One region of the Microbulbifer bruguierae genome, then DNA from elsewhere that is predicted to be linked to it. Evidence: predicted binding sites of a transcription regulator. Region 1 holds the regulator's gene; each other region holds the start of a gene.
What was found. The regulator sigma-54, encoded in region 1, starts transcription at its own class of promoters, with help from an activator protein. The targets are predictions, from matches to a motif close to TGGCACANNNNTTGCNNT.
Positions count from the first base shown of each region.

Region 2: PVT68_RS05885 (HAD-IIB family hydrolase) is a predicted target of sigma-54. The motif match lies at 4,238-4,255, and genes of this name have one in related genera.
Region 3: PVT68_RS05225 (CmpA/NrtA family ABC transporter substrate-binding protein) is a predicted target of sigma-54. The motif match lies at 2,382-2,399, and genes of this name have one in related genera.

Region 1 is NZ_CP118605.1:1,558,056-1,563,681, reverse strand. Features, by position in the region: gene rapZ (RNase adapter RapZ) at 1-645, opposite strand, end outside; gene ptsN (PTS IIA-like nitrogen regulatory protein PtsN) at 725-1,186, opposite strand; gene hpf (ribosome hibernation-promoting factor, HPF/YfiA family) at 1,215-1,505, opposite strand; gene PVT68_RS06685 (RNA polymerase factor sigma-54) at 1,671-3,137, opposite strand; gene lptB (LPS export ABC transporter ATP-binding protein) at 3,382-4,107, opposite strand; gene lptA (lipopolysaccharide transport periplasmic protein LptA) at 4,172-4,729, opposite strand; gene lptC (LPS export ABC transporter periplasmic protein LptC) at 4,716-5,279, opposite strand; gene PVT68_RS06665 (KdsC family phosphatase) at 5,395-5,626, opposite strand, start outside.
Region 2 is NZ_CP118605.1:1,378,234-1,383,859, reverse strand. Features, by position in the region: gene PVT68_RS05900 (HPP family protein) at 1-233, shown strand, start outside; gene PVT68_RS05895 (sugar phosphorylase) at 300-2,054, opposite strand; gene PVT68_RS05890 (glycosyltransferase family protein) at 2,091-3,314, opposite strand; gene PVT68_RS05885 (HAD-IIB family hydrolase) at 3,325-4,179, opposite strand; gene PVT68_RS05880 (carbohydrate-binding module family 20 domain-containing protein) at 4,493-5,626, opposite strand, start outside.
Region 3 is NZ_CP118605.1:1,227,924-1,233,549, reverse strand. Features, by position in the region: gene PVT68_RS05230 (ABC transporter permease) at 1-643, opposite strand, end outside; gene PVT68_RS05225 (CmpA/NrtA family ABC transporter substrate-binding protein) at 739-2,121, opposite strand; gene PVT68_RS05220 (OmpP1/FadL family transporter) at 2,888-4,339, opposite strand; gene PVT68_RS05215 (DUF3108 domain-containing protein) at 4,574-5,386, opposite strand; gene purN (phosphoribosylglycinamide formyltransferase) at 5,447-5,626, opposite strand, start outside.

The DNA of each region.
Region 1 (5,626 bases):
GCGCAGGAATTCGGCCACTTCCGGGTCCAGCCCGGTCTTGTTGCGCAGTTCTGCCACCCAGTAGGGGTTGGGCAGACAGCGCAGGTCGAACACCAGGTCTGCGTCCACCGGAACCCCGTGTTTGAAACCGAAGGACTGGAACAGGATTGCCATCCCCGGGGAGTCTTTGCCGACTACCCGGGTTTTGATCTGGTCGCGCAGCTGGTGCAGGCTGAGACTGCTGGTGTCGATGACCAGGTCGGCCATGGCGGCGAGAGGAGCGAGCAGTTCTTTTTCGTGATTGAGCGCTTCCAGCAGGTGGGTGCGGCTGTCGCTCAGGGGGTGTTTGCGGCGGGTTTCACTGAAGCGCTGAACCAGAATGGGAGAGCGGGCGTCCAGATAGATAACGTCGCAATCCACACCGCTTTCCCGCAGGTCGCCGATTACCCGCGGGGCCTGACGTACATCGTGCCAAAGGTTGCGGGCGTCGATGCCGAGTGCGAGCTGGAGATTTTCTTGCGGCGGCTGCTCGGTGACCCGGCGTACCAGCTCGGGTAGCAGGCTTGCGGGGAGGTTGTCGATACAGTTGAAGCCAACGTCTTCCAGCAGTTGCAGGGCGGAACTCTTTCCGGACCCCGAGCGGCCGCTGATGATGACCAATCGCATTGCACAACGCTCCTTGCTGTTTGAACGGCGGATAGACCGGGTGCCGGCGGAGCAGGAGCCGCCGGATGGGCAGCAGGCATTATGCCGCGGCGGCGCTGTTTATGGCCAGTGCGTAGAGTTCGTCGCTGGTGGTCGCCTCGCGCAGCTTTTCCCGTACCCGGCTGTCACTGAACAGGGCGGCGATTTCCGCCAGGGTGTCGAGGTGTTCCTGATCCGCGCCTTCCGGTACCAGCAGCGCAAACAGCAGGTCTACGGGTTGGCGGTCGATCGCGTCAAAGTCTACTGCGGGAGAGGTGGTGCAGAGGACGCCGATTGGGCGCTCACAGCCGGGCAGGCGACAGTGGGGGATAGCGACACCCTCACCGATGCCGGTGGAGCCCAGGCGCTCCCGGGCTACCAGCTGGTTGAACACAGTGTCCGAATCCAGTTCTGGGTATTGTTCAGAAATCGCCTGGGCGATGTTGAGTAACAGCTTTTTCTTGCTGCTCCCCGCCAGGTGGCAAAGGCTCAGGCGGGGAGAGAGTAGTGCGTCCAATGTCATATCTTGCTGGTGGTCCAACGCTAGCGGTCTAGCGGTGACTGCGTAACTTTTCTTTGTGTTTAAGCAGTTGCCGGTCGAGTTTGTCGGTCAACGCATCAATCGCCGCATACATATCGTCCGCTTCCGAGTCTGCATACACATCCTTGCCATTCACGTGAATCCGCGCTTCGGCTTTCTGGATCAGTTTGCTGACGGAAAGAATGACCTCAGTATTGGTGATCAGGTCGTGGTGGCGGGAGAGTTTGTCCAGTTTGGTCAGGCAGTAATCGCGAATCGCCGGAGTCACTTCTACGTGGTGGCCACTGATGTTGGTCGGCATGGATTTCTCCTCATCGGGTTCAGCACAAACTGGCTGCACCCCCGCACAGGGCGGCACCCTACTAGGAAGTGCGCCAGAATGGAAGGATACACTCAATGTCTGGCTATTGGTTGTCCAGAAAGTGTACGAAGAGAGGTTACTGCGCCCATATTTTGACTGTTACAGTCAGACCAGTCGCTTGCGCTCGCTAGACGAAGGGATTCCCATGGACTCGCGATATTTGGCTACGGTGCGCCGGGCTACCTTGATGCCCTGGGCGTCTAGCTCCTGGGTAATCTTGTTATCGGATAGTGGCTTGCGCGGCTGCTCGCCGTCAATGAGCTTGCGGATCAGGGCGCGGATGGCGGTGGACGAGGCATCCTCGCCAGAATCGGTGCTCACGTGGCTGGAGAAGAAGTACTTGAGCTCGAAAACCCCGCGGGGAGTGAGCATGTACTTCTGGGTGGTTACCCGGGAAATGGTGGATTCGTGCATGCCGATAGTTTCGGCAATATTGGCCAGCACCATCGGCTTCATGGCTTCCGGACCCTGTTCGAAAAAGCCCTGTTGTTTCTCGACGATACAGGTTGCCACCTTGAGCAGGGTTTCGTGCCGGCTCTGCAGGCTTTTCAGGAACCAGCGCGCCTCCTGCAGGTTATCGCGCAGGTAGTTGTTTTCGGTGGAGTTGTCTGCGCGCTTTATCAGGGAGGCATAGGCGTCATTGATGCGCAGTTTGGGGGTGGTTTCCGGGTTCAGCTCCACTACCCAGCGCTGTTGCTTGCGGCTCACGATCACGTCTGGAACCACGTACTGGGGCTCTTCGCCACCAAAGGCTTCGCCGGGGTAGGGGGTGAGAGTCTGAATCAGGCGCATGACTTCGCCCAATTGTGCTTCGCTGAGACGGGTGCGCCGGCTCAGCTGACGGAAGTCCCGCTTGCCCAGCAGGTCCAGGTGCTGGCCGACTACGATCAGCGCCTGTGGCAGCCAGGGGGTCTGCTCAGGCAGTTGCCGCAGCTGTAACATCAGGCTCTCGCGCAGATCGCGGGCGCCACAGCCCACCGGTTCAAACTGCTGGATGGTTTTCAGTACCGCCTGCACTTCGTCGACATCCACGCCAATTGCGACGGCTATCTCTTCCAGCTCCGCAACCAGAAAACCGTTAGGGGCGATAGCGTCAACCAGGGCTTCGCCAATGTGCTTGTCTTCGGCAGTCAGCGGCGTCAGGTTGAGTTGCCAGAGGAGGCTGTCCTGCAGGCTTTCTGATGCGGCATTGCGTTGCTCGAGGGCGTAGTCTTCGCCCTCGTTGCCCTGGTAGCTGTTGTTGGTATAGATGTCGTCCCAGCGGGTGTCGACCGGCAGGTCGTCAGGGATGTCACTATTCCAGTCGCTGTCAGCGCTGGCGTCATTTTTTGTGTCAGCTGCGCCGTCGCTGTCTTCGCGCTGGGCTCCCTCCTGAGAGGGGGTGTTCTGTTCCTGATGAGATTCGCCGGCGTGCTCGTCAAAATCCGCTTCGAGTAACGGGTTGCTGTCCAGTGCGGACTGGATTTCCTGCTGCAGGTCCAGGGTCGACAGTTGCAGCAGGCGGATAGCCTGTTGCAGCTGCGGCGTCATCGTCAGCTGAGTGCCGAGTTTTAACTGGAGTGACTGCTTCATAGGAGTAGTGCCGGCAGAAAATTCTGGCGTGAATCCGCCGCGACAAATTCTGGGTTTGAAGCGGCGGCGTAAAGCTCATTTGCTGCAGACTACCGCGGAGGCATACGGAACACAAGCGGCACGTTAAGCAATAAGCGTGCCGAAAAATTGGTGAGCAGAGAGGAATGTTGGGGGTCGTTGTGCGGAATTGTGACAGACATCTGTATAGGAGCGGGGAAGTGTGGATGCAACTACTCGGATCCGCTCAGATAGTGAAGTCGTGTCCCAGATAGACGTCTTTTACCTGTTTGTTTTCGGCGACGTCTGTGGGGGCTCCTGCGGCGATGATATGGCCCTCGCTGACGATATAAGCAATTTCACAGATGTCCAGGGTCTCGCGCACATGGTGATCGGTGATCAGCACACCGATTCCGCGATCCCGCAGATGGCGGATGATCTGCTTGATATCGTTGACGGAAATGGGGTCCACCCCGGCAAAGGGTTCATCCAGCAATACAAATGCCGGGTTGGTGGCCAGTGCGCGGGCAATTTCCACTCGTCGGCGTTCACCGCCGGAAAGTGCCATGCCCAGGCTCTCGCGGATATGCGTGATGTGGAATTCTTCCAGCAGGGCTTCCAGCTGCTGCTTGCGCTGATTGCGGTCCAGGTCCTTGCGGGTTTCCAGAATGGACAGGATGTTGTCCTGTACCGACAGGCGGCGGAATACCGACGCCTCCTGGGGCAGGTAACCGATTCCCTTGCGGGCGCGGCCGTGCATGGACAGTCCGGTAATGTCTTCGTGGTCGATCAGTACCTGTCCGGCATCCGCCTGCACCAGTCCGGCGATCATGTAAAAGCAGGTGGTTTTTCCAGCCCCGTTGGGGCCCAGCAATCCGACGACCTGGCCACTGGAGACGCTGACGGATACATCGTGTACAACTTTGCGCTTTTTGTACTGCTTGGCGAGGTGTAACGCTTTGAGCGTCGGCATAGTCAAATCCGATATCTTGGCAGTATCGCTGCCTGGTTATTCTCAATCTTGATGTGGGGCGGAGTTACTGGTTGTTCTCTGCCGGCTTGGCTTCCGGTTTCCAGATCATTTCCACGCGCTTCTTCTCTGATTGGCCCTGGGCCTGCATCTGTTCGCTGTTGAGATCGTAATCGATACGCTCGGCGGAAAGGGTGTTACCGTCGCGGTCCACGAAGGCCTCGCCGGTTAGTTGCAGGGCATCATTGGTTACCTGAAATTCGATGCGTTTGGCGCGGGCTTTGACCGGGTTGGTGCTTTCTTCAACCTGCTGCTGAAAGTGTGCCGGCGTGCCGGTGGCGATAACCTTGTTGATCTCGCCTTTGACGCTGCCGTGCACCTCTACGCGGTCGGCACGGATCTGCAGTGAGCCCTGGGTGATAACGACATTGCCGCTGTAAACGGAGAGGTTTTTGCTGCGGTTGGCTTCCAGTTTGTCGGCGGAAACCTTCACTGGCTGTTCGCGATCATTCGGCAGGGCCTGCGCATTACCCGCTGCCAGCAGGGCTGTGTACAGGGTCGCGGCGCCAAGAGTGCGGAGCAGGGTCGGGGAGACGAATGCGCGAGGCAAATCAATGAGTTTCATAGCTGCTTTCCACATCAGACAGAATTTCTACCTTGTCTTGTTTGAGATCGGCGCGCAGTCCCTTGCCGGTGGTGCGGTTGGGACCATCCGTAATGGTAACAACTTTGTCGGTCTCGGCGAATTCTTCCCGGGGTTTGATCACGATTCGCGGGGTGTGCAGGGTGATGCCGGGTTGAGGCAGCTCTTCCACTGTGACGTTCCCGGAGAGTACCACTTTCTGGCCGTTGTCGTAGGCGACCCCGGTCTGGGATTCCGTACGCCATTTGGAGTCTTCGCCCTGGTAGAACATCATGCGCGGTTCGGTGAGGTCTGCTCGATCCCGGCGGGCAAACTGGAAAAAGGTGATGCGTTCGGCGTCAACTTCGTAGGCCAGGTCGCCTTCGATATTGTAGTGGCGCGTGCGGGCGTCACGGATGATCAGGTCCGCGGCCTTGTTGTGGTCCTGCTGGGTTGGACGTTTCCCCAGCAGCTCTGTGGATGGGCTTTCTGTAAACCAGAGCCAGAGAGAAATCAGGGTGACCACAATAACCAGTGGTAGCCAGGTGCGCATGCTCGATCCGTGTGTCAGTTGATAGGTTGAGGGAAAACCGCACAGCCGGCGGTTTAGTCTGCCCTCTGGCCGTTAGGTTCCAAAACTCCGTTATTCCGCCGGCTGTTCGCGGTGCTCACTTGGCCAGATAGGGTGCCAGGGCTGCATTAAACGTGCCCTGGGCCTGCATGATGCGATCGCAGACTTCCCTTACTGCACCCTCGCCACCGCGGCGCCCGGTTACAAACAAGGCTCGCTCAAGCACGGGCGGTGCCGCGTCAGGTACTGCAATCGGACAGCCGACCCGAGTCATCAGTTGCAGATCAGGATAGTCGTCACCCATATAGGCGATGTTTTCCAGGTCGTAT
Region 2 (5,626 bases), 180 kb from region 1:
ACAGCAACGGCAAGCTGGGGCGACTGTGGAGTGTGCGCCAGGTAGTGGATGAGTCCAGTGAGCCACCGCCGACTCAGGACCGGGTGATCTACAAAGTGCTGGCGGGGGAGGGCGCCTACGATACCGGAATCTGTCTGCGGGATGAGTTCCGTCAGTGGGCCCGTTTCGAGGTCACTCTCAAAAATGGCCACTGGATGAAAACTGGTGAAAGCGTGGACGAAGCGCAGCGATAACTTTCGCCACGCATTCCAGCTTCTGCCTCACACCGGCTTTTACCCCCTACAGAATCCGTGTCAGCTCTACCAGCGGTTGCTGATCCAGAGGGTTTGATAGGGATCCAGGGTAATCGTTGTCAGCATATCCTCGTAGGTAGCCTCGCTGATCAGGTCTTTCCATTCGTCGGTGCCGATCAGATTAATGGCATTCAGCGAAATAGTCTGGGGCTGGTCGGAGATATTGTTGAGGCAGAAGATGCTCTGCCGGCGATCCATACTCTGGCGCCAGAACGCAAACACCTGATCACCAAGGTGCAGTGTGAATTGGGTGGCGTTGGGATGGAATGCCGGTTGTGTGCGGCGGATTTTTATCAGTCGTCGCAGCTGCTGGAATACCACGTGATGGTGGCTGTCCGGGTCCGCGAGTTTTTCATTCAGGTCGTGTTCCTGCCACTGCCGACGGTTGATGGCGCGGTTGTGGCCGTGCTCTTTCATGCGCTCGTAGTCGTTGGTGGTGCCCACCAGACTGTGCAGGTAAAACGCCGGAAGTCCTTCCAGAGCCAACATAATGGCATGGGCGCAGATAAACCGCCGCAGCTGCCATTCGTCCTCCCCTGCGGTGGTGCCCTTGAGGGCGTCAAACAGGGCAATATTGATCTCGTAGGGTTTGTTGCTGCCGTCGTCCAGCGCGCGCCAGGAAACCTGGCCACCAAAATTTTCCATGGTCTGGATCAGCGCTTCCAGCTCGCTGTCGTCCAGCAGCCCCTCTACCGGGCGCAGGCCGATACCGTCGTGGGAGGCAATAAAATTGAAATAGGTGGTGCCGTTCTGGGCCGGCGGCATGCTCATCAGCCAGTTTTTCAGGTAGCGGCAATTGCCGGTGACCAGGGTGTTGACCAGCAGTGGCGGTAGGGAAAAGTTGTAGATGCAGTGGGCTTCGTTGGCGTTACCGAAATAAGACAGGTTTTCCTGATTGGGAATATTGGTTTCGGTAATGATCACCGCATTGGGATTTGCGTGTTCGATCAGGGTGCGCAGCAGACGCACGATTTCGTGAGTTTCTTCCAGATTCAGGCAGTTGGTGCCCAACCGCTTCCAGATAAAGGCAACAGCATCCAGGCGGAATACACGCACGCCCATGTCCAGGTACAGGCGGATGATGTCGACGATTTTCGCCAGCACCTTGGGGTTTTTGAAATCCAGGTCGATCTGGTCATGACCAAAGGTGCACCACACGTGGCGTGTGCCCTGGGGGGTACTGGTGGCGCGCAACAGCGGGGTAATGCGAGGGCGCACCACTTTACTCAGGTCTTCACTCGGGTCCACCTCGACAAAAAAATCACTGCCGGGATCCTCACCCTTCTGATAGTTCAGGAACCAATCGTGTTGCGCGGAGCAGTGATTGATGACGAGGTCCGCCATCAGGTGGAAGTCAGTACTGATGCGCAATATGTCATGCCAGTCTCCCAGCGGCGGGTCCACCTGTTTATAGGCGGCAACGGCAAAGCCATCGTCACTGCTGTAGGGGAAAAACGGCAGTATATGCACCGTATTGATCAGCATCGGGAAGTGCGTCTGCAGAAAATGATGCAGGACTTTCAGGGGGGGCTGATTCTCGCCGAGGATACTGTTGCCGTAGGTAATCACGGCAATGTCGGTCTGATCCCAGAGGTTTTTGTGGGCCAGCGGACTCTGGCAGTCTTCGTCCAGCCGCATGGTGTGGATCAGTTCCTGGGCAATGGACTCGATACCGAGTTCCGGATAAATAAATGCCAGGTGGTCCACCACCTTCTGGTACAGCACTTCTTTAATGGGTAATTGCGCCGTTGAATGACTCACATCCCCTCCCTTTTTTAGGTTTTCAAAAACAGGCGATCAAGCGCTGTACTCTTCATAATCCGCTTCCACCGCCAGCCTCAGCCGCTGCAGAAAACCGGGTTCCGCACTGGTAATACGGTTCCAGCTGGGGATAAACGGCGTTTCCATGGGATTTTCCAGAAAGGCCATCCCGGCCTTGACCAGGTTGCTGGCAAACAGCTCCACAGTCTGCTCTTCTTTATGAATATCAAATTTCAGGCCATTTATGATGGCGTCGTTGCGGTAGGTTTCGACAAAGTCCAGCGCCACGCGGAAATAGGTGGCCTTGATGCTGCGGAATGTCTCGGAAGAAAACACCGTGCCCTGGGTAGCCAGTTTGCGGAAAAACGACTTGGCAATGTCGATGGACATTTTTGACAGACCGCACTGTTCGTCGTCAAAAGATACGTCCTGATGCTTGTGGTCGTAGGCGTGGGCGATATCCACCTGGCACAGGCGGTTGGTGGAATAGTTGCGGTGCATTTCCGACAGCACACCAATTTCCAGTCCCCAGTCGCTGGGAATTCGCAGATCGTTGACCACATCCCGGCGCAGGGAGAACTCTCCGGCAAGGGAGTAGCGGAAGCTGTCCATATACTCCAGATAGTCGGTGTGGCCGTAGATTTTTTTCAGGGTACGGATCAGGGGGGTAACCAAAAGGCGGCAGACGCGGCCATTGATTTTGCCATTGGCTACCCGGGAGTAGTAACCCTTGCAGAATTCGTAGTTGAAATTAGGGTTGGCCACGGGATAGAACAGTCGCGCCAGTAGCATGCGGTCGTAAGTAACGATGTCGCAATCGTGCAGGGCGATGGCCTCGCCGCGACCGGACGCGAGAATATAGCCCAGGCAGTACCAGACATTGCGCCCCTTACCGGCCTCCTTCGGGGCCAGGCCATCGCGTTGCAACTGCTCATCCAGCTCCTGTAGACGCGGGCCATCATTCCATAGCACGCGCACGTGTTGGGGGAGTACCGAGAACTGCTTGAGGGCGTCGCGATATTGGGATTCATCGGCGCGGTCGAGACCGATCACGATCTCCGAGAGGTAGGGGACTTCTGCCAATATTTTGAGAATCCTTGGGAGCGCCTCACCTTCGAGCTCGGAATACAGCGAGGGCAGCAGCAGTGACATGGGTCTTTGCCTGGAAAAACGCATCAGGTCTGCTTCCATGTCCTCCAGGCTGCGGTTCGACAGATTGTGCAGGGTGGTAACGGCACCGTTCTGGAAAAAATCGGTCACTGTTGACTCCTTATGAGTTTGTATTTGGCTGAGCCTCTAGCAATTGCTCATGAATGGCTTGCGACCACCCCTGAGGGCCTGTTTCGCGGGTGACGACGAGATTCGGGTGGCTTCGGAGGGTTGGGGGTGGGTGCGCGGGGGAGCGCACGATAATGGCGACGTCGGAGACTTTCAGCATGTCCAGGTCATTGGGCCCATCGCCACTGGCGATCAGCTTGCAGTCGCGGTCACTGTATTGCTGGTAGATCTTTTTCAGCAGCCGGGTGGCGATGCCTTTGTCGGTCTGGCCGAGCAGGTGCAGAAAGCGCCCTCCCTGCAGTGTTGCGAAGCCGGCGGCATTGGCGCGGGCGATGAACGCGGCCTTTTCCTGTTCGTCCCCCTGCCACAGCAGCGGTTCGGAATAGTCCCGCCGCCCCGCTTTCTCCGCTTCGGCGCTGGTCAGTCCGGTGGCGGTGACGATTTCGCGAGTGCTGGCGGCGGCGAAATTCAGATAGGGCGCGCCGTGGGTGTCAGCGTCGTGGTGTAGAAATTCGAGGATACAGTGACGCGGCACTCCCGGCTCCAGTATCCAGTAGCCGGCTTGGTCTCTTGCGCGGTGCGGTTTGTGGGGGAAATAGCCCTGGGGGATAAAAATCGCCGAGCCGTTTTCCACAATGAAGGGGTGGTGATTGTGCAGGGACTGGCGCAGTTCCAGTATTTCTTCACGGGTTTTGCTGCTGTTGAGGATCACCGGTATATCCAGGGACTCCAGCAGCACCAGTGTCGCGTCTGCAGGCTGGTGTGAGTAGGTGTAGTGATCCAGCAGGGTGCCGTCGAGATCGCTAATGATCAGCCATTGCTGTTCTGGTCTTGTAATTTGCGTCATTCGATTTGGGCTTTTGCACGGTTTTCCGGCACGTTTTTCCCGCGCCTTTTATTTGAATAATCCAAAAATAGTGCCAGTCACCGGAAAGCGTGCTGTTGCACCGGCTGAGGGCAGTCTTTTGGCGCAAATTTTAGTGAGTAGCCCCGGGGGAAATTCTGCGGCCTGAAATATTGCACGGAATTGGTGAGGCCTGTGTGTGGGTGTGCATTGTTTTGCACAAAATTAGTGCGATGATGTTGTCTGACGGAAGGGATCGTTTGCGAATACAGCTGTCGAGGGTCTCGGCAGCTGTATTCAGGTTATGGACGATGAATTAGAAGCTGGCGGAGGGGCTCAGGCTCTGTCCGGAAGTGAAACTGTTGTTGCTGCCGTTTTGCCACTCGATGCCGGCACTGGGGTTCTGCTCTTCCCGCTTCAGGCACTTCCACTCTACCGCCTGATCCGTGGGCAGGTTGATGCTGCCGTTCCAGCTGGGGTAGTTATCCGGATTGAGTTTTTGCGCGCTCGCCGGATTCCAGTTGCCCAGCTCGCTGATATTTCCCACTACATAGACGCTCTGGCCCCAGTAGGTGTAGCCGTTATTACAGGTAAACGCGGTGTCGATCCGACCACCACTGGAGCTGCTGCTGGAAGAGCTGCTTCCAGATGAGCTACCGCCGGAACTGCTGCCAGAAGAGGAGCTGCCCCCAGAACTGCTGCTTGAACCCGGGCAGTCGGAGCAGGGCTCACCTACCCGCGCGCCTACATGAATGGCAGACGCATTGTGGTAGTAGACCTGAAAGGTGCCGTTGCCATTGCCGTCGATGGTGACGGTGGGGCCACTACAGCTGCCGGTGAGAGTATCAAAGTCTCCCTGGAGGATGTCGCAGTAAATCCCTTCAGGCATACCGGTCTGGAAGCTGTGGCTAAGGTCATTTCCCTCCATGTTGATGGCGACGAAACCCAGGCCACCCCGGCCCCACGCCATCTGGTTGTTGCCGTTGTCCCAGTAATCGGTGACCCCCCAGTGTGCGGCGGTGTGGTTGCGGAATCCCACCATATTGGCGATGGCACGGTTGCGGTGTTCGCACAGCCAGCCGTTGTTACAGCTGCTGGCACCTTGGGGCGGGGGGCCCTGGTCGTGATCCTGCCAGTCATAGCTCGACATGATTTTCGGGTAGCCGTAGGGCCAGCCCAGCATAAATACATGGGCCATATTATTGGCATTGTTCCCGTCCTTGTGAGTAATGATATTACCGGTGTTCTGACGCTGGTTGTCGTGGTTGGCAACAAATACCACGGCGTCGGTACTCGGCAACCAGCCGGACCAGGAGCCGATATTGCTGATTTCCCGCAGCGGGCCGCGCAATTTGAAATAGTGCCCGAGGGTGTTGCTGAAATTGAATTCAGTAACATCTCCGATCCAGTTGTAATCCATTGTGGTAACGGGTTCCCCACCGGCACCGAT
Region 3 (5,626 bases), 330 kb from region 1:
CGGAGGTGTTGATCACCATCGGCCACAGGCAGCACAGGGTGACGGTGATCATGGAGTTGAGAAAAGACTTGGCAATCAGCGGATCGGGGCTGGTGTAGAGCGCGGATACCACCATGGTGACCAGCGGCAACCAGGCCAGCGGAGAGACCGGTTTGAAGATCTGCACAATCGGATTGATGGCACTGTTGAGGGTCTTGCTCAAACCGATGGCGATACCGAGCGGTATGGCAATGGCTACGGCCAGGAGAAACCCGCTCATTACCGTGATCAGGCTGGTAACAATCTGATCGATAAACGTTTCCTTGCCGGTATAGGCCCGAACCTTGGGAACATAATCGGGATCTGCGGCCGCGCGTTCGGCATTGCGTATTTCCTGGCGCTCGTAAAATGCATGCTCTTTGTCCCGTGAGCGCTGGTGTTCGTCATACAGCGTACCGAACTGTTCCATTACTGCGACCGGGCCCGGAAACTTGCCGAGTGAGGTATCGATCTTTTGTGCGGTAACGGACCAGAGCAGCAGAAAAACCAGGATGCCGGTCACAGGCAGTACTACCAGGCGAAGTGCATTGCCAAAAATACCGGTATCCAGTTGCGGCAGTTTCAATCCGTAAAACTTTCCGGTGGTTGCGGCTGTGATGTTCATGATTCCTTACCTCGCAGTTCTCGATACGTTCATTACTGATTCGGGGTGGTCAGGACGGATCAGGTGATTGCAGCGATTCCTGATCCGCCTCTGGGTTAGAGCTTCTGCCCCGATTTCAGACCGATGGAAAATTTGTTGATGTATTCATTCGGCTTCTGGCCGTTGTAGACGATGCCATCGATAAAGTGGGTCTGCGGATCGCGGAATCCGTCCTCGGTGGCGAAGTCGGGGAATTGCTGAGTGGAGGCCAGTTTTTCTGCAATCAGGGATTTGGCGGCGGCCTGGTAAATGTCAGGACGGTAGACCCTGGCGGCCAGTTCCTTGTACCACTCATCCGACTTGTCTTCGGAAATCTGGCCCCAGCGACGCATTTGGGTGAGGTACCAGATGGCGTCGGAGTAGTAGGGGTAGGTGGCGTTGTAGCGGAAGAACACATTGAAATCGGGCACTTCACGCTTGTCGCCTTTTTCGTATTCAAAGGTGCCGGTCATGCTGTTGGCAATCACATCGTAATCCGCGCCGACATAGTTGGACTGGGACAGGATCTTCACCGCTTCAGGACGATTTGCGTTGTTGTTTTCATCCAGCCACATGGCGGCCCGGATCAACGCGCGAGTGATACGCACGGTGGTGTTGGGGTACTTTTCGGCAAATTCCCTGGTGATGCCAAATACCTTTTCCGGATTGTCTTTCCAGATTTCGTAGTCGGTAACCACCGGTACGCCGATGTCCTTGAATACGGCCTGCTGGTTCCAGGGCTCACCCACGCAGTAGCCATATATGGTGCCGGCTTCCAGGGTGGCGGGCATTTGCGGGGGCGGCGTTACCGAGAGCAGCGCGTCTGCGTCAATCTGGCCGGAAATGTCGCCCTTGTGCGGGGCGTAGTAGCCGGGATGAATGCCACCGGCTGCGAGCCAGTAGCGCAGTTCGTAATTGTGGGTGGAGACCGGGAATACCATACCCATATTGAAGGGCTTGCCGTCGGCCTTGTATTTCTCGACCACCGGCTTCAGGGCGTCGGCCTTGATCGGGTGCACCGGTCTGCCGTCTGCCTGTTTGGGGATATTCGGTTTCATCTGTTCCCAGATGGCGTTGGAAACGGTAATGCCGTTTCCGTTCAGGTCCATGGAAAAGGGCGTGATAATGTCAGCCTTGGTGCCGAAACCCATGGTGGCGGCAATGGGTTGGCCGGCCAGCATGTGTGCTCCGTCGAGGCGTCCATCAATGACACCGTCCAGCAAAACTTTCCAGTTTGCCTGCGCTTCAATCGTGACGTAGAGGCCCTCATCTTCGAAAAAACCTTTCTCATAGGCGATGGCAATGGGGGCCATGTCGGTGAGTTTGATAAAGCCGAACGTCAGTTCTTCCTTCTCTGGATAGCCCAGCTCCTCAGCCTGTGTCGGTAGTGCGAGCGTGGAAAACCCTGTGAGTAGTAACAGTGAACTGGCTATTTTTCTGAAAGGCTTTTTCCATTGCATTTTGTCCATCTCCAAGTTTTCGGCTGTATGTGTAAAAGGTTGTGTGGTTCGGGTCCGAAATTTTGAGCAAAAAAAAGCGCTCATCGATTGACTGCACTGGGGCAGTTATCGATGAGCGCCTCTGCTCAAAGGGCAAACGCAGTAGCGTCGCCTAACTGATTTTTATACGGGCAAGTCCATCTGCCCTGATTTCAACGGAAGCCAGATTCCAAATCTGGTGCGAAATCAATTTGATAAATTCCACTTTACTCTCCCGCTGCACTGCATGGGCCATGCCAACTTTTTTCCATGTTTTGAATATTATTTTTTTCGTAATGGTTTTCTGGGGGGCGGGAATCCGGTGGTGTGATGTCACGGTTAGTTCACAAGTTGTTGTTAAACAAGATTTTTTTGAATTTGAGAGAGGAGGGTGGATGGCGTGGAGCGGTTGAGGTCGACGACATAAGAAAAAATGATGTGACGTAAAATTCTGCGCCATTACCTGTTTTTGTGACGCGCTTGTAGTGGCATGGCTGCCGCCAGCTACGGTGTAGGAGCCTGGTAACAGGTGAATTTTGGGGCAGGGTAACGGCGCGTTAGGGAAATTATCGGTGCATCAGATGGAATGAATTGGTGCATCTGCCATTTATGGGGGCAAGTATTTAGGGTGCCGGATGTGGGAAGGAACCTGCAGTGAGGGAGTAAAACAGGTGAGGCAGAGAAAGCGAAGGGGCCGGACAAGGTTGTCCTGCCCCTGTTTTTTAGTTCCGTTAGCAAGCGCTCGGAATCAGAATGAATAGTTCAGCGATACACCTGCCAGCCAGGCTTCCAGGTTCGTGGTGCCGCCATTGAAGTAGGTGCCAAGTCCTGCGTTACTGGTCAGTGGCAGTGCCTGAAATTCCTGAATGGTCTCGTCGTCGCCCCACAGGTAAGCGAGGCCGCCGTCGATACTCAACTGGTTGTTGAATTTGTAGGTGCCGCCGAAGGTAACCCATTGGCGATCAGCATCCGGGATAGACAGGGTGCGCCAGGTAACAGGCAAACCAAGGCCGTCTCCCAGCCCGTAAGCCGCCGATTCTGCAACTCCACCTTCATATAGTCCGTCGCGAGCCGCACCTTCGTCATAGGCGTAGCCCACGCGCCAGGTCACCTCTTCACAGGGGTAATACTCCAAGCCGAGGCTGTAGCGCCAGCCGCTTTTGAAGTTTTCTTCCTTGATATGCAGCGGGTTGTAATCCGGGAATGGCTCGCCGTTGACTCGCTGATCTGGGAAGTAGGCTTCCAGGCGTTCGAAGTCGTCCCAGTCGGTCCACACGGCCCCAAAGGCTATGCCCCACTGATCGTTGAAACGGTGATAGATCCCCAGCTCGGCCATGTCCGGCAGATCCAGGGTCAGGTCGGCGGGTTCATTGCGGAAGGGCAGGCCGGTTGTGACAGAAGTCAGGAGGTCTGAGTCCACATCCGCTTCGATTTCCGGGTCCATCTCGGATTGATACGACAGGCCGATACGGGTGCGGCCGTCAACACTGCGCCACAGAGCACCGATACTCCAGCCGTAGTCCCAGTCGTCACCATCGGCATCCAGCAGTCGCGCGTTTGAAACCGGGGTGCCCAGCACCTGCTCCGCCAGTGGGTCCAGCAGGAAGTCGTTGGGTACCTTGCTCTTGAGCGTGGCATCTGCATAGAGGAAGTTGGCGGAAATGCCGATACTGAACTGATTGTTGTAATCGAAGGCTACAGACGGTGCGATATTGACCGAGAGCAATTCTGTTTTGTCGGCGATGTGAGTTACCGGCCAGCTGGATGCAAAATCGGTTTCCAGGCCGTAATCGGTGTTTACTGCCAGGCCGAATGACCAGCAGTCATCAAAAGGTACTGCCAGGTACGCGTTGGGTACCCAAGCGCTGGTCGCGTAATCGTTCGCTGTGTCATAAACGGAGCCCTGCAGACTTGGACCGGCAGCGGTCAGTAAATAGTAATCGGTATACCCTGCTGCATCGATTTCCGGATTGACATAAGTCACGCCTACCGACAGTGCAATATCGCTGAACAGCGCGGAGCCCGCGGGATTGCGGGCCAGAATCGCCGCGTTGTCACCGATGGCGTTTTCTGCGGCAAACGCGCGCCCGAGACCGGAAGTACTGGATTCCTGAAGGGCAAAGCCTGCGGCCATGGCGCCGCCTGACACGGCGCTAATTGCTGTGGCCAGTGCAGCTTTACGCAGAATATTGATAGTCATGAGGTCCCACTCTTTTGCTGAAAATGGTGCCGTAGGGTGCAATTTGTCTGTTGCCGGCTGAAATACTTTTCCAGAAAATTTTTTGCAGTAAGCAAATGTTTTCTTAGTAGCTTGAGTCTAGCAGCGCGTATTTTGCACGCGAGGGAAAAGCGGCGACTTTATAGTGGCCTGCTGCGGAAAAATCTACAGGTTGTCGTAAATTTTTAGGGAAATGTGAAAAGTTTTTCCAAGGGATTATTTTACGCTGACTTCCTTGCCGTTTATGGAGAGTTTGGTCAGGGTGATTTGATAGCTTTTGCCATTATCTTCCCGCTGCATAAGCTTCACCAGGGCGTAATTCCATTGGGGGGCGAACCAGATATTGGTAATGCGTTCTGCATCCTGGCCGCGCACTCTTTGTACCTTGACGGTTTCGATTGGCCCCATGGGGGTATTGAGTGTTTCCTTTCCTGTAATTTCAAATTCGTAGTCGCGGATTTTTTTTCCGTCGGCCACCGCATATTTCAGCGGTGTTTTTCCGTTGGCGATATCAATGGCCAGCTGCAACTGGTAGCTGATTTTGTCCTGGATATTGGCGGGTGCATTTTCGATGCTCTGGGATTTATCGTAGACATTGATTATCCGTTTGCCGCCGTCTTCAAAACTGAGCGCGGTATGGCGATCTTTGCCGAGACCGGACTTCTGGTAATCGTAGTGTTGTGGCTCCAGGTTTTGCCCCTGTTGCGCGAAACGGGAGTACTCCTCGATCTTGGCGAACATGGAGTGGGCCGAAAAATCCAGGCGCCAACTGGCGGGGCTTCCGGTAAGTTTGCGCTCTGCGGTGACACCAAATCCGCTGAACTCAGCCTTATAGGTCGCGTTGAATGGGACAAGAATATCTGCTGTGTGGTTTTTGGTCTTGGGCTTGGCTTCGGTAGAGGTGGACAAATAAGACGGTGCCGGGGACGAGGGGGCGTTTGAGGTGGTTTGTGCCTGAGCAGTGGGGATAATCAGCAGAACAGAAAGGAATAGTGCGGAGAAAGCAGTAAAAAAAGCGTAGCGATTCAAGGTTCGACCTCCGGCCTGAGTTGTGTATTCCATTGCTTCAGGCCGGAAGGTTAGCCGGCCCTACAAACGTTTTCCGCTCCGAGGTAGCAATTCACCATCCAGTTCGGCGCGATCGCCCACCATTTTCAGTCGCCCCTGGGCAAACCAGGTGGCGGCCAGCGGATAGATTTTATGTTCCTGTACCAGCACCCGCTGTGCAAGGGTCTCGGCGGTGTCGCCGGGCTCTATTGCTACAGCGGC